One region of the Arthrobacter sp. TJ-170 genome, then DNA from elsewhere that is predicted to be linked to it. Evidence: riboswitches for the same ligand, from Rfam matches in the RefSeq annotation. Region 1 holds a riboswitch; each other region holds the start of a gene.
What was found. A riboswitch is a leader RNA that binds a small molecule or an ion and turns the genes downstream of it on or off. The one in region 1 is predicted to bind S-adenosylmethionine.
Positions count from the first base shown of each region.

Region 2: another riboswitch for S-adenosylmethionine. It lies ahead of AC4D1W_RS15285 (bifunctional o-acetylhomoserine/o-acetylserine sulfhydrylase); the one in region 1 lies ahead of AC4D1W_RS05045 (aminotransferase class V-fold PLP-dependent enzyme).
Region 3: another riboswitch for S-adenosylmethionine. It lies ahead of AC4D1W_RS09755 (rhodanese-like domain-containing protein); the one in region 1 lies ahead of AC4D1W_RS05045 (aminotransferase class V-fold PLP-dependent enzyme).
Region 4: another riboswitch for S-adenosylmethionine. It lies ahead of metX (homoserine O-acetyltransferase MetX); the one in region 1 lies ahead of AC4D1W_RS05045 (aminotransferase class V-fold PLP-dependent enzyme).

Region 1 covers NZ_JBZCNL010000002.1:228,733-231,933, reverse strand. Annotated here, with positions in the region: gene AC4D1W_RS05050 (class I SAM-dependent methyltransferase) at 1-385, opposite strand, end outside; gene AC4D1W_RS05045 (aminotransferase class V-fold PLP-dependent enzyme) at 475-1,848, opposite strand; SAM riboswitch class IV at 1,877-1,992, opposite strand; gene hisN (histidinol-phosphatase) at 2,049-2,873, opposite strand; gene AC4D1W_RS05035 (cold-shock protein) at 3,032-3,201, opposite strand, start outside.
Region 2 covers NZ_JBZCNL010000009.1:58,111-61,311, forward strand. Annotated here, with positions in the region: gene AC4D1W_RS15280 (galactose oxidase-like domain-containing protein) at 1-1,343, opposite strand, end outside; SAM riboswitch class IV at 1,499-1,615, shown strand; gene AC4D1W_RS15285 (bifunctional o-acetylhomoserine/o-acetylserine sulfhydrylase) at 1,659-2,975, shown strand; gene AC4D1W_RS15290 (GMC family oxidoreductase) at 3,128-3,201, opposite strand, start outside.
Region 3 covers NZ_JBZCNL010000004.1:225,128-228,328, forward strand. Annotated here, with positions in the region: gene AC4D1W_RS09745 (hypothetical protein) at 1-114, shown strand, start outside; gene AC4D1W_RS09750 (aminodeoxychorismate lyase) at 169-1,023, shown strand; SAM riboswitch class IV at 1,111-1,236, shown strand; gene AC4D1W_RS09755 (rhodanese-like domain-containing protein) at 1,243-1,725, shown strand; gene AC4D1W_RS09760 (O-succinylhomoserine sulfhydrylase) at 1,796-3,004, shown strand; gene AC4D1W_RS09765 (COG4315 family predicted lipoprotein) at 3,134-3,201, shown strand, end outside.
Region 4 covers NZ_JBZCNL010000001.1:685,115-688,315, forward strand. Annotated here, with positions in the region: gene AC4D1W_RS03195 (CPBP family intramembrane glutamic endopeptidase) at 1-97, shown strand, start outside; gene AC4D1W_RS03200 (VOC family protein) at 120-761, opposite strand; SAM riboswitch class IV at 1,074-1,208, shown strand; gene metX (homoserine O-acetyltransferase MetX) at 1,224-2,369, shown strand; gene AC4D1W_RS03210 (HNH endonuclease signature motif containing protein) at 2,464-2,976, shown strand; gene AC4D1W_RS03215 (alpha/beta hydrolase) at 2,918-3,201, shown strand, end outside.

The DNA of each region.
Region 1 (3,201 bases):
CTTCCGCGCTCGCCGACGCCGCGTCGCACCAGTGCCAGGCCTGGGCGATTGAAACAACATCAACGCTCGCAGTGCCGAGACCGGATGCCTCGGCCGTGCCCTGAACTTTCTCCACCGCCGGGAGCTGCTGTCCTAGGACGGAGAGCATGTCCTCCGACGGATCGATCGCCGTCACCTCAGGGCAACGGTGGATGAGCTCCCTAGTGAACTTTCCTGTTCCCGCCCCGATATCGGCAGCGCTCCGTGCATCCCGCGGGACGAGCCAGTCCACACATTCCGGGGGATACCCCGGACGGACGCGCTCATAGCGCTCACTGTCCTGCAGATAGCCCCGAGCCAACTCACGACGGCGGTGCTCAGCGAGGCGCGGACCCCCAACGCCCATGACGATAGCTCCTGTCGATACTTGATCAGAACCCGTCAATTAAATCACCCGGTCTCGACTGCTCGGGAAACGGGAGTGTCAGCGCGCCATCAGTCAGCTGTGCAGGGTGCTGCGCCCGCAGTTCCCGGAGTGTGCGGAGCCCAATCCGGGAAGGAACGGGTCTCGACAGCCGGTACCCAACGCCCTGCGTCGACAACATAGTCGGTTCCCAGCCCATCCCGGATGAGTGAGGCGAGGCCGGTGAGCAGCCTGTCGACATCGTCCTGCCGCGATCCAAGCCCGAAGCTTGCGCGCAGCGATCCCGATGGCAGGCCCAGGCGCTTCAGCAGCGGGTGGGCGCAGAACTTCCCGTCCCGCAACCCCACGCCATGCTCCGCGGAAAGGTAGGCGGCGACGAGGCCGGCGTCGTAACCGTGGACGGAGAAGTTCACTACACCGATTGCGTCGGTGCTGTCGGAGAAGATGCGGTGTACGGTGACGCCGGTAAGGGCGGAGAGCCCGTCCACCAGGGCGTTTCGCAAATCTGATTCATGGCGGAGCCAGTCTTCCGCGTCCAGGGCTGCGATAACCTCCGTCGCGTGGGCAAGCGCTGCTGCGCCCAGGACGTTCGGCGACCCGCCTTCATGCCGTGCAGGGCCGGTTGTCCAGGAAACTGAATCGACCTTCACCGCCTTCACGGCGCCGCCGCCGGCAAGGTGGGGTGTTCCGACGTCAAGCCAGTCAGGCCTGCCGACCAAAACTCCGGAGCCGAACGGTGCATACAGCTTGTGTCCGGAGAAAGCGACGTAATCGATGCCGTCATGCCCGATATCCATCCGTCGGTGCGGTGCCAGTTGGGCTGCGTCGACGACGATGCGTGCGCCATGAGCATGGGCGAGGGCGGCGAGCCGGTTGATGGGCAGAACCTCACCGGTCACGTTTGAGGCACCGGTTACGGCAAGCAGGTTGATTCCCCCGGAAGCCAGCACCTCCTCCACAGCGGTAAACGTCGCCTCTATCGTGTCGGCGGCGACGAGTCCGCGATGGGGGCGGCCCAGCCAGGGCAGGAGATTGGCATGGTGTTCCAGGTCGAGGTAAAGGACCTCGCCGTCTCCAGGTACGCAACCTGCCAGGAGATTCAGGGAGTCCGTGGTGTTTCGGGTGAAGATGACCGCGTCGTCTTCACGACCGCCGACGAAGGTCCGGACGGTCTTCCGTGCATTCTCGTACAGCGACGTTGAAATTTGGGATGCGTATCCGGCGCCCCGGTGAACGCTGGCGTAGTAGGGCAGAACGCTCTGCAGGTAGTCATTGACCTGCTGCAGTGCCGGCGTCGAAGCGGCGTAGTCCAGATTGACGTAGCGGACAGCGGTGCCGTCAACCAGCGGCGCCTGCAGTTCAGCGCCCAACACGGATGCAAGCGGTGCCGCGGATAGTTCGCTGGTGCTCTCTAGAAGTGCATTGCTCACGGAAGTTAACCCCATAGTGGTCTCAAGGGACCTGCCAAGGGAGGCCCCGCGCTTGCCGAACCACTTTTCTGGAACGGCCTGGTCGTCACCCGGGGCACCCCACCGCGGAAGGAGGGTTGCCGGCCAGCAAACCGGGGTTTATCGCTGGCACTCGTGACCAATGAGTCCAGAATAAGACAGTCCGGACCCTCCGCTCGCTTTGTTACGCGGCTACGTCAGGCACCCGTATTCTCCTGGAGCAGATCGTCCAGCGAAGGGTTGAGCATCTTCAGGACATCGTTATGCAGGGTGCTGTTGGTTGCGAGCGCGTTGCCGCCGAAGGGCCCGTCCGCGCCTTCCAATGATGTGAACCGGCCACCGGCTTCCGTAACAATCGGTACCAGGGCGGCCATGTCGTACAGGTTGAGTTCAGGCTCACACGCGATGTCCACAGCGCCCTCAGCGACGAGGCAGTATGACCAGAAGTCACCATAGGCCCGTGTACGCCAGACCGATTCGGTGAGAGATACGAATTCATCGAGGTTGCCGCGTTCCTTCCATCCCGACAGGCTCGAGTAGGAGAGTGAAGCATCTTCCAGACGAGACACGCTTGAGACCCGGAGGCGTGTTGCGGCGGCCAGCGACTTGCCGGTGAAAGCTCCCGTCCCGGTTGCTGCCCACCACCGTTTCCCGAGGGCGGGAGCGCTGACGACGCCGACGACGGGGCGGCCCTCATCCACCAGAGCGATGAGTGTGGCCCACACCGGCACTCCACGGACAAAGTTCTTGGTGCCGTCGATCGGGTCGATGATCCACCGCCGCGAGCCCGCGCCGCTGCTCCCGAATTCCTCGCCGAGCACGGCATCCCGCGGGCGGGCGCGTGAGAGTTGTCCGCGGATTGCCTCTTCCGCTGACTTGTCTGCATCGGTAACCGGGGTGTAGTCCGGCTTGGTCTCAACCGCCAGATCCAACGCCTTGAACCTGGACATGGTCTGGTCATCGACGGAATCGGCCATCACATGGGCAAGGCGAAGGTCATCGTTGTAGCTCTGGAGGTTCATACTGTTCAACCTATATCCTCGGGACGCGCAGATGCGGGAGGCCTGATGCCCGGGGCGTTGAGTGCCCTTGCACGTGGGCGATGCCCGCTGACTGCGGTCTTAACGCAAGGAAGGGACATCGGCCGATAGCCGATGTCCCTTCCTTTGAAAACTAAGAGTTAGAGAACGGAGATGTTCTCAGCCTGGGGGCCCTTGGGTCCCTGGGTGGTCTCGAAGCTGACCTTCTGGTTCTCCTCGAGCGAGCGGAAGCCGCCGGAGTTGATTGCGGAGAAGTGAGCGAAGACGTCAGCGCCGCCGTCGTCAGGAGCGATGAATCCAAAGCCCTTTT
Region 2 (3,201 bases), on a different contig from region 1:
GGCGTGGCGGAGGCCGGGGCGGACACGATTTCCGGCCGGGTGCGCGGGCTGCCGTCTGCGTTCAGCAGGTAAGGCGGCGTGAAAATCTGTCCGTTCAAGTTATTCGTCGTGCAATTGCCGCACAGGCCACCACCGCCGACGAAGACCTGGCCATCCGGGAGCAGCAGGGCAACGCTGTGATAGGCGCGGGGAGTGGCCATCGGGGCGAGCGTGGTCCACTGTCCGGTCTCCGGGTCCCAGATTTCTGGGGCCCTCGAAGCAGCACCGGCCTCACCGCCGACCACCAACACCTGGCCATCGGGCAGCGCGACTCCATTCGCGAACGTCCGGTTGACGGCCATGTCCGAGGTCCGGGCCACTGTGAGTCCGTTATTGATGTCGATGGTGTCCGCCCGCGCCGTGGCATTTCTGCCCACGTAGTCGGTCGCTCCACCCACGGTGAGAATCTTTCCGACGTCGTACATCACGGCGTTGCCGTTCATTGCGTCCGGGCTATCGGACCGCAGACCGGCCGAACTGATGCTGCCATTGCCTGTGCTCGAGATCCAGTTCATCTGCCGGCTCGGCCCGGCGTGGAACGCCCGGCCACCGGGGGCGGCAAACAACCAGGCATGATTGTCGGACCGGTATTCGCCGGCAGGATCGTTGGTCAGAATGCTGTCGGACGGCACAAGCGGCAGCGTTCGCCAGCCGTCGGCGGCGGACCACACCTCGCCGTGCTTGTTGCCGACGCCGCCGGACCATGACCCGCCGATGGTAAACACCTCGCCGGTGGACGTGGTCAGGTTGGACTGGTATCCGCGGGCGATCTTCATGTCCGGCCCCGCGGTCCAGGTGTTCGTCGCAGGGTTGTACAGCGAGGTCTTCGTGCTGTTGCTGCCCCCACTGACCATGATCTGCCCGTCCGGCAGCATTGACGTCCCGGGGCAGAACATGTCGTGACCGGTGTTGGATACCTGGGTCTGGCTCACCTCGCCGGTGGTGAGGTCCAGAATGGACGTCTGAGTGTATCCCCGGGCCCCGCCATACGTGGTGGAAGAGTAGGCGGACCAGGTCAGCAGCTTGTTGCCCGGCAGCAGCGCCGCCGCAGCCGGGACAAGCGGGAAGCTGATCGTCGGGCCCCAGGACCCCTGCGACCCATTTGCGACGGCCTGAACGGTCAGGTTTCCGGTGGCCTTTTCGGGCTCCGATCCCGCCTCCGTGGCGACAGCTTGCGGCACCGGAACGTGATCGTGTGCTCCGGTCGCGCTCGGAGGCTCGGCCGACGCCGTAGCCGTAGCCGAAGCCCCGTATCCGGCGACCAGCAGGGAGACGATCACAACCGCGGATACAAGTCGCGACATCTGTGCGCCCCCGTCCAGATTCATCCCCCGTGCTTAGCAAAAGCTAACCCGGGCGCCATGTAAGGATCTTGGGACGACTGACGTGGGCTTCGCGCGACAGGTACATCTTCGTCATCTTGGTACCCAACACAGTTCGCCTGCCTACACTTGCCTCAGGTCATGAGCGCCAGCATTAAGCCCCGGCTCGCTGGCCGGCAACCCTCCATCCGCGGCGGGGTGCCCCGGGTGAGGACCCGGCTGTCCGGCGAAGGGTCGGATGGCAAGCGCGGCCCGTGGTGCTCCGAGCATGCCGGGCCCAAAGTAGAGGAGCCTTGAATGTCCAACGGATGGTCCTTCGAAACACGCCAGATCCACGCCGGGCAGGAGCCTGACGCCACCACCGGTGCCCGGGCACTGCCCATCTACCAGACCACGTCCTTTGTGTTCCCCAGCGCCGAGAGCGCTGCGAACCGCTTCGCGCTGGCTGAGCTGGCGCCCATCTACACGCGCATCGGTAATCCCACCCAGGACGCGGTGGAGCAGCGGATCGCCAGCCTGGAGGGCGGTCTGGCTGCCCTCCTTCTCAGCTCTGGGCAGGCGGCGGAAACCTTCGCGGTCCTGAATGTTGCCGAGGCCGGCGATCACATCGTCGCCAGCCCCAGCCTGTACGGCGGGACCTACAACCTGTTTGCGCACACGCTGAAGAAGTTTGGCATCTCCGTCACCTTCGTGGCCGACCCCGACAATCTCGACCAATGGCGCGACGCCGTGCAGCCGAACACTAAGCTCTTCTTCGCCGAGGTTGTGTCCAATCCCCGGCAGGACGTCCTCGACATCGAGGGTGTTTCCCGCACTGCCCATGAAGCAGGGGTGCCGCTGATCGTCGACAACACGCTGTCGACGCCGTACCTGATCCGGCCGCTCGAGTGGGGCGCGGACATCGTGGTCCACTCAGCGACCAAATACCTTGGCGGCCACGGCACGGCGATCGCTGGGGTCATAGTGGATTCCGGCAAGTTCGATTTCGGCAAGGACCCGGAGCGCTTCCCCGGCTTCAACACCCCGGACCCCACCTACAACGGGCTGGTCTACAGCCGCGACCTCGGAGAAGGCGGCACCCTGGGTGCCAACCTGTCCTACATCATCAAGGCCCGCGTCCAACTCCTGCGGGACCTGGGCTCGGCGGTGTCGCCCTTCAACGCCTTCCTGATCTCCCAGGGCCTTGAGACGTTGAGCTTGCGGATGGAACGCCACGTCGCCAACGCGGGGGAAGTTGCCCGCTGGCTGGAGGCAAGGGACGACGTCGAATCGGTCGCCTACGCCGGGCTTCCGTCAAGCCCCTGGTACGAGCGTGGACGCAAGTACGGCCCGAAGGGGACCGGTGCGATTGTCTCGTTCAACCTCGCGGGCGGAGCCGAGGCAGGTAAGCGGTTTGTGGACGCCCTCGAACTGCACTCGCACGTTGCGAACATCGGAGATGTCCGTTCCCTGGTCATCCACCCGGCATCCACTACGCACAGCCAGCTTTCCCCCGAACAGCAGGTCGTGGCCGGCGTGGCCCCGGGGCTGGTCCGGCTCTCCGTGGGGCTCGAGCATATCGACGACATCCTTGCGGACCTCGAGACCGGCTTCCGTGCAGCGAAAGAGGCGTAGGGGGAGTAGCGGCTTCTACCCTCCGGCACAGTTGCCATTACAAGATCATCACCGCGGCCAACTATTGCGCCGCTATTCCTCAAACTTGCCGGGCTTGAGGAATAGGGGCGGCGGCTGGGCGTAAGCCGCCACCCCATCTTTCTACGAGAGTTTCAGAGCGCTGATTTTGTTTCTGTCCTCATGTCGTTGACTTGTTCCTTATTGGCGCCTACGGCGTCACGGCCGG
Region 3 (3,201 bases), on a different contig from region 1:
GACTACGCACTAGACCAGGTTCCGGACGCCACCGATCCCCTCCCTGAGGAGGCCTCTGACGAAGCGGACTGGGCACAGCGCGGCCTGAACGAGGAAAGCAATCCCGATTCCTGAGAACGCCGGCCCATAGCGCTCGCCCCGGGGCCCTCGGTCGCTAGGCTGGTGCCCATGACTGTTCTGGTGTTCCTGGACTCCTCCTCCCCCGCCGGCCGGATCGCTGACGCGACGCAGCCGCAGCTCAAGGTCACTGACACCGGGATCACGCGCGGCGACGGCATCTTCGAGACCATGCTCGCCGTCAACGGCGCGCCCCGGAAGCTGCAGGCGCATCTGGCCCGGCTGGCGACCTCTGCCGAGGCGCTGGAACTGAAGGTGCCGCCGTCGGACGCGTGGGAACGCGCCATCGCCACCGCGCTGAAGGAAACCGGCGACGACGGCGAACTGGTGGTCAAACTCGTCGCCACCCGCGGGGAGGAAGGGGCCGGTGCGACCTCCTGGGTGCTGGTCTCACCGCTACCCAAGGGGCTGCGCGGGCAGCGCCTCTCGGTACTCCTCCTGGACCGCGGTTATGACAGCACCGTCGCGCAGCGCGCGCCGTGGCTGCTGATGGGGGCCAAGACTCTCTCCTACGCGGTGAACATGGCCGCCCTCCGCTACGCCCGCTCCCACGGCGCCCACGACGTCATCTTCACCTCCACCGACGGCAAGGTGCTCGAAGGCCCGACGTCGACGGTCCTGATTGCCCGGGTGACCGACGGCGTCAAGCAACTCATCACACCGCAGCTGGAGAGCGGGATCCTGCCCGGAACGTCGCAGGGGGCCTTGTTCGCGACCGCCCGTGATGCGGGCTGGGAACTCGGTTATGGCCCACTGGTGCCGGAGGACCTGTTCAACTCCGAGGGCGTCTGGTTGATTTCGAGCGTCCGCCTGCTCGCCGAAGTCGGGTCGATTGACGGGAAGCCGGTCACGGTGTCTCCCGAGTTGACCGCCGAACTCGGAGCCCTGGTGCAGGCAGTCTCCTGAACCGGAACATATAGCGCACGCGCAGGCGTTACCGCACATTACGGCACAGCGTGGCAGACCGGGTTACCGGTGCTAGGTTCAATCCGGAGTAACGAGCGCCAGTGCCAAGCCCTGACTTGCTGGCCGGCAACCCTCTTTCACGGCGGGGTGCCTCAGGTGACTACTCGGCACACCGATCAGGATCCACGATCACCAGCGTGCACAGCGTGAGGAGACACAGTGTCACAGCATTACACCCCCCATCAGCAGCCAGGCAACGGCTACGCCGGAGACATCACGCCGCGCGAAGCGGTGGAACGCGTCAGCAAGGGCGCCGTCCTCGTGGATGTCCGCACAGTCGAGGAGTGGCAGACCGTCGGCGTCCCTGACCTCACCGATGCCGGGACCGTCCCCCTCTTCCTGGAGTGGAACCGTTCCGACGGCACCCGCAATGTCTCCTTCCTCAACCAGCTGAACGGCCTCAAGGGCAGGGAACTGCTGTTCCTCTGCCGCTCGGGCGTCCGCTCGGTTGCCGCGGCGCAGAGTGCAACGGCTGCCGGGCACACCGCCTACAACGTGCTGCACGGTTTCGAGGCGAACGGCGGCTGGCGCTCCAGCGGCCTTGCGACCACCGCCCACGCCGAATCCGGTACCCCTGAATCCGGCAGTGCCGAATCCGCGGCTGCCAGTCGGGCCAACGGGCAGGGCGACGCCGGTGAGTGAGTCCACGCCGTCGTCGTTCTCTCCGGCAGCGGGTCGGGAGCCGATCGCCGGCAACGGTGGCTACCCCCGGATCCAACGGCCGGACGACGACACCGCCGCCTGGTCGCCCGACACCCTCGCCGTCCGCGGTGGGCTCGCACGGTCCAATTTCGAGGAAACGTCCGAGGCCCTCTTCCTGAACTCGGGATTCGTGTATTCCTCCGCGGCTGCGGCGGAGGCCGCGTTCACCGGCGACGTCGACCGCTTTGTCTACTCCCGGTACGGCAACCCCACAGTCGCCATGTTTCAGGAACGACTGCGTCTTCTTGAAGGAGCGGAAGCGTGCTTCGCCACCGCCAGCGGTATGTCCGCCGTCTTCACCGCGCTCGGAGCGCTCCTGGCTGCCGGCGACCGCGTAGTCGCCTCCCGCAGCCTGTTCGGCTCCTGCTTCGTCATCCTGAATGAAGTCCTCCCGCGCTGGGGCGTGGAGACGGTCTTCGTGGACGGCTGGGACCTCGACCAGTGGGAAGAAGCGTTGAGCGTCCATACCACCGCGGTGTTCTTCGAATCCCCTTCGAACCCGATGCAGGAAATCGTCGACATCCGGGCAGTCGTGGAACTCGGCCATGCCGCGGGCGCGCAGGTCGTCGTGGACAATGTCTTTGCCACACCGCTGTTGCAGCGGTGCACGGAACTGGGTGCCGACGTCGTTGTCTATTCCGGCACCAAGCACATGGACGGCCAGGGCAGGGTCCTGGGCGGCGCAATTCTCGGCCGCAAGGAATTCATCGAGGGTCCGGTGAAGACCCTCATGCGGCACACCGGTCCGGCCCTGTCCTCCTTCAACGCCTGGACCCTCCTGAAGGGACTCGAGACGCTCTCCCTGCGGGTCAACCACTCCTCGTCCTCGGCGCTGACCCTCGCCCGCTGGCTGGAAGCTCAACCGGCAGTGACCTGGGTGCGCTATCCCCTGCTCGAATCTCACCCGCAGTTCGATCTCGCCGCTGCCCAGATGACGGCCGGTGGCACGGTGGTCACATTCGAACTGGACGCCCCCGAGGGCCGGGCGAAGGAGCGGGCGTTCGCACTGCTCGATGCGCTGGACATCATCGACATCTCCAACAACCTTGGCGATTCGAAGACACTGATCACCCACCCTGCCACCACGACCCACCGTGCTATGGGTGCTGAAGGGCGCGCGGCCATCGGGCTGTCGGACGGCGTTATCCGGCTCTCGGTGGGTCTTGAGGACGTAAGTGATCTTCAGACGGACCTCGGCAAGGCCCTCGCCGCAGGCTGAATCTGGGATTCAGCTGTGAGTTCGACCGCACATTGAACCATTCGGGGTAGTTCGAGCGTCTTCCCGGCAGAGGGGTCGAGTGGCCACTTCCACCCCCGGTGTTCAGGGGTGATCACGGGAGGAATCACCATGAGAAAAGCAATCCGCGTCCTGTTCGCCGTCATCGCCATCTGCCTGCTGGCGCTCACCGGCTGTGG
Region 4 (3,201 bases), on a different contig from region 1:
ACGGGTCATGCCGCTGGTGGTCGCTCATGCGTTCCTCGACATTGCGGGCTTTGTCGGCTTTGCTCTGTTCGGCCCTGCCATCGGCATCGGGAACTAGCTCGGCGCGAGGCAGGCCTTGACTAGATCCTGACGGAGCCCTTCGGGGTCTCGAACGTGACCGACATGATGCCCGGTGTGCCGTTGGGGGCAATCCACTCCACGTCAACGTCGTCCAGGGGGTGGTTGGCGGGGGTGCCGAGCCATTCCGTCACACGCTCGGCGGACCCTGCGATGGTCAGCGCCCTGAGGCGTACCGACGCGGGCCGCGCCTGGGACGGGTGGAGGGACTCCGTGCCGTCATCCCAGCGGATCATGTAGGGAACCTGCGGGTCAGCGATCAGGCCCTTGATGCCGATCTGCTGCCAGGTCAGCTCCTGACCATCAGGGAACTTGCGGTTACCGGGTACGGCGCTGCGGCCCAGTCGCTCTTCGAAAGGTGCAAGATCGTCAACGGCCACACACCAGCCCATCCAGCCGCCGCCGGCCTCGGACCGGGCACGCACGGCCTGGCCGAAAGGTGCCTTGTCCGACGCAGGATGGTCGAGTACCTCGACAACCTCCAGATACTGGCCGTTGGCCAGTGGGCAAATCATGTTGCGGGTGCCGAACCGGGGGTGTACTCCACCCTTCACGAATTCCACGCCCAGGGCGTCGGAAATCCGGTCCGCAGTGGCCGTCAGGCCGTCGGGTTCGCAGGCATAAGACACATGATCCAGGCGCATGGCCCCATTTTGGCACTTTGTGATGCACGCCTCGACTTAGGGTTACCTAAGTCATAGCTATCGGGGTGAAGTGCCCAAGCAAACCCCAAGGTCAGCCACGGATAGTGGAGCGGACAGGGAGCCCGGTTCCGAGACCGCCGGAGTTTCCTGCAGGGACGCCCACTGGGCGTCCCCCTTGAGTGGGGCGGCCCGTTGCCCATAGACGGAGGCGGCCCCACTCAAGCGTTCCCGCCGGCCCAGTCAACGCCGGACCATTTCACCGCGAGTCACAATACTTGCCCTTTCCCATCCTGGTCGGGTTTTCTTGTACGAGGTCACGAGTGACAGTGCGGTGGGTTCCTTCCCGCCACCAGCCCCGGCTTACTGTCCGGCAACCCTCCTCTCGCGGTGGGGTGCCCCGGGTGACGACCAGGCCCTGCACGAGGTGTGCAGGAGCAAGCGCGATTCACAAAGGCGGCAGGTTTGACAGGGATCACCACAGCGGAACCGCACCACGAGGCGGAGTCCGTTGACGGCGTCGTCGTGCCGCGGCTTTCCATCGGCCCCCTCACGCTGGAAACCGGCGGGCACCTGCCCGACGTCGTTCTGGCCTACGAGACGTGGGGCACCCTCAACGCGGACGCCTCCAATGCGGTGCTCATTGAGCACGCGCTCACGGGCAGTTCCCACGTCGCCAGGGGAAATTCAACAGAAGACGGCTGGTGGGACGGCCTGGTTGGTCCCGGTAGGACCATCGACACCGACAGGTACTTCGTCGTGTCCATCAATATGCTGGGCGGCTGCTACGGGTCCACGGGTCCCGCGTCGCTCGATCCGGAGGGCAGGCCGTGGGGCTCGAGGTTTCCCTTCGTCACCATCCGCGATTCCGTGCGCGCCGAGGCGCTGCTCGCGGACCTTCTGGGTATTGACTCATGGCACTCGGTGCTCGGCGGCTCCATGGGAGGCGCGCGGGCGCTTGAGTGGGCAGTGACCTACCCGAAACGCGTTCAGCGCTGCGCCGTCATCGCCTGCGGAGCGGCAAGCACGGCTGAGCAGATCGCCTTCGCGCAGGCTCAGGTACAGGCAATCAGGCTCGATCCGCGGTTCGCCGGCGGCGACTACTACGGATCGGCCGGTCCGGAGCACGGATTGGGTCTGGCACGGCGGATCGCACATATCACGTACCGCTCGGAGGCCGAGTTCGGCCACCGGTTCGGCCGCGCGGCCCAGGGCATTGAGGAACCTTTCGGGTCACCTCTGCCGCATGGCCGCGGCCGCTACCAGGTGGAGAGCTACCTGGACCATCAGGCGGACAAGCTGGTTGGACGGTTCGATGCCAACAGCTACCTGATCCTCACCGAGGCGCTGATGAGCCACGACGTCGCACGCGGCCGCGGCAGCCTGACCACCGCGCTGGCCGATGCCACGGCGAAGTTCTTCGTCGCGGCGGTTGCCTCCGACCGGCTGTACTGGCCCTCCCAGTCGCATGAGCTGGCATCCGCCCTGCCCGGCAACGTGGCCGTGCACACCATCGCCTCACCAATCGGACATGATGCGTTCCTCACCGAGATAGCTCAGCTCGAACCGGCGCTTGAGGCCGCGTTCTACCACGACGACGACGGCGCGTGAGTTCCGAGTCAATGGTGTCCTGACTTCCGATTGCCACCTCGCCGCGCATGCACCCAGTTTCACCAGGATTCTGGTCCACCCGGAAACGGGGGCCGTGCTCAGCGTCGGCAGGGACAGGTACCGGCCACCCAAACACCTGCAGGACTGGGTACGAATCACCAACCCCACCTGCGTCCATCCCGGCTGCAACCGCTCATCGATGTCCTGCGAAATCGACCACGTCACTCCATGGGCGCACGGCGGGAAAACTGCCATGCACAACCTCCAACCCAGGTGCAAGCTCCGCCACATGCTCAAAACCGAAGGCGTCTGGTCCGCCGGACACGACGACGCCGGCGCACCGGGCATCACTTCATTCGGCGGCAAACCTACACCACCCTGGCCGAACCCCCACCACCCTTCTGGCGAGATTCGTGGGCGGCGCGCTGCAGAAAGGGGTCCAGTGCAGGCACCAGGTGCAACACAAGAGCCGACGCTATTTGGCCGTGCCTCGGGACAACCTGCGTTGTCTGGAGTAGCGCCGCGTGGACCCGTGCCACTATGGAGCAATGACAAATTCTCTCTCACCCGACGGCTCCGCTGTGTCCGCTTCCGGAATTGTCCCTGAACCTGGAAATCCACCAGGAAACGCGCAAGTGGTTGTCTGGTCGAAACCCGAGGATGAGCGAGAGGGTACGCCCCTGCTCGTGCTGCTGCACGGTCACATGGCCAACGAGGAAGACCTGATGGGCATCCTCGAGTCCCTGCCGGACGAATTCACGGTGGCTTCCCTCCGCGCACCCGTAGCCCAGGGGCCGGGTTTCACCTGGTTCCCGTTGATGCAGGACGTCGC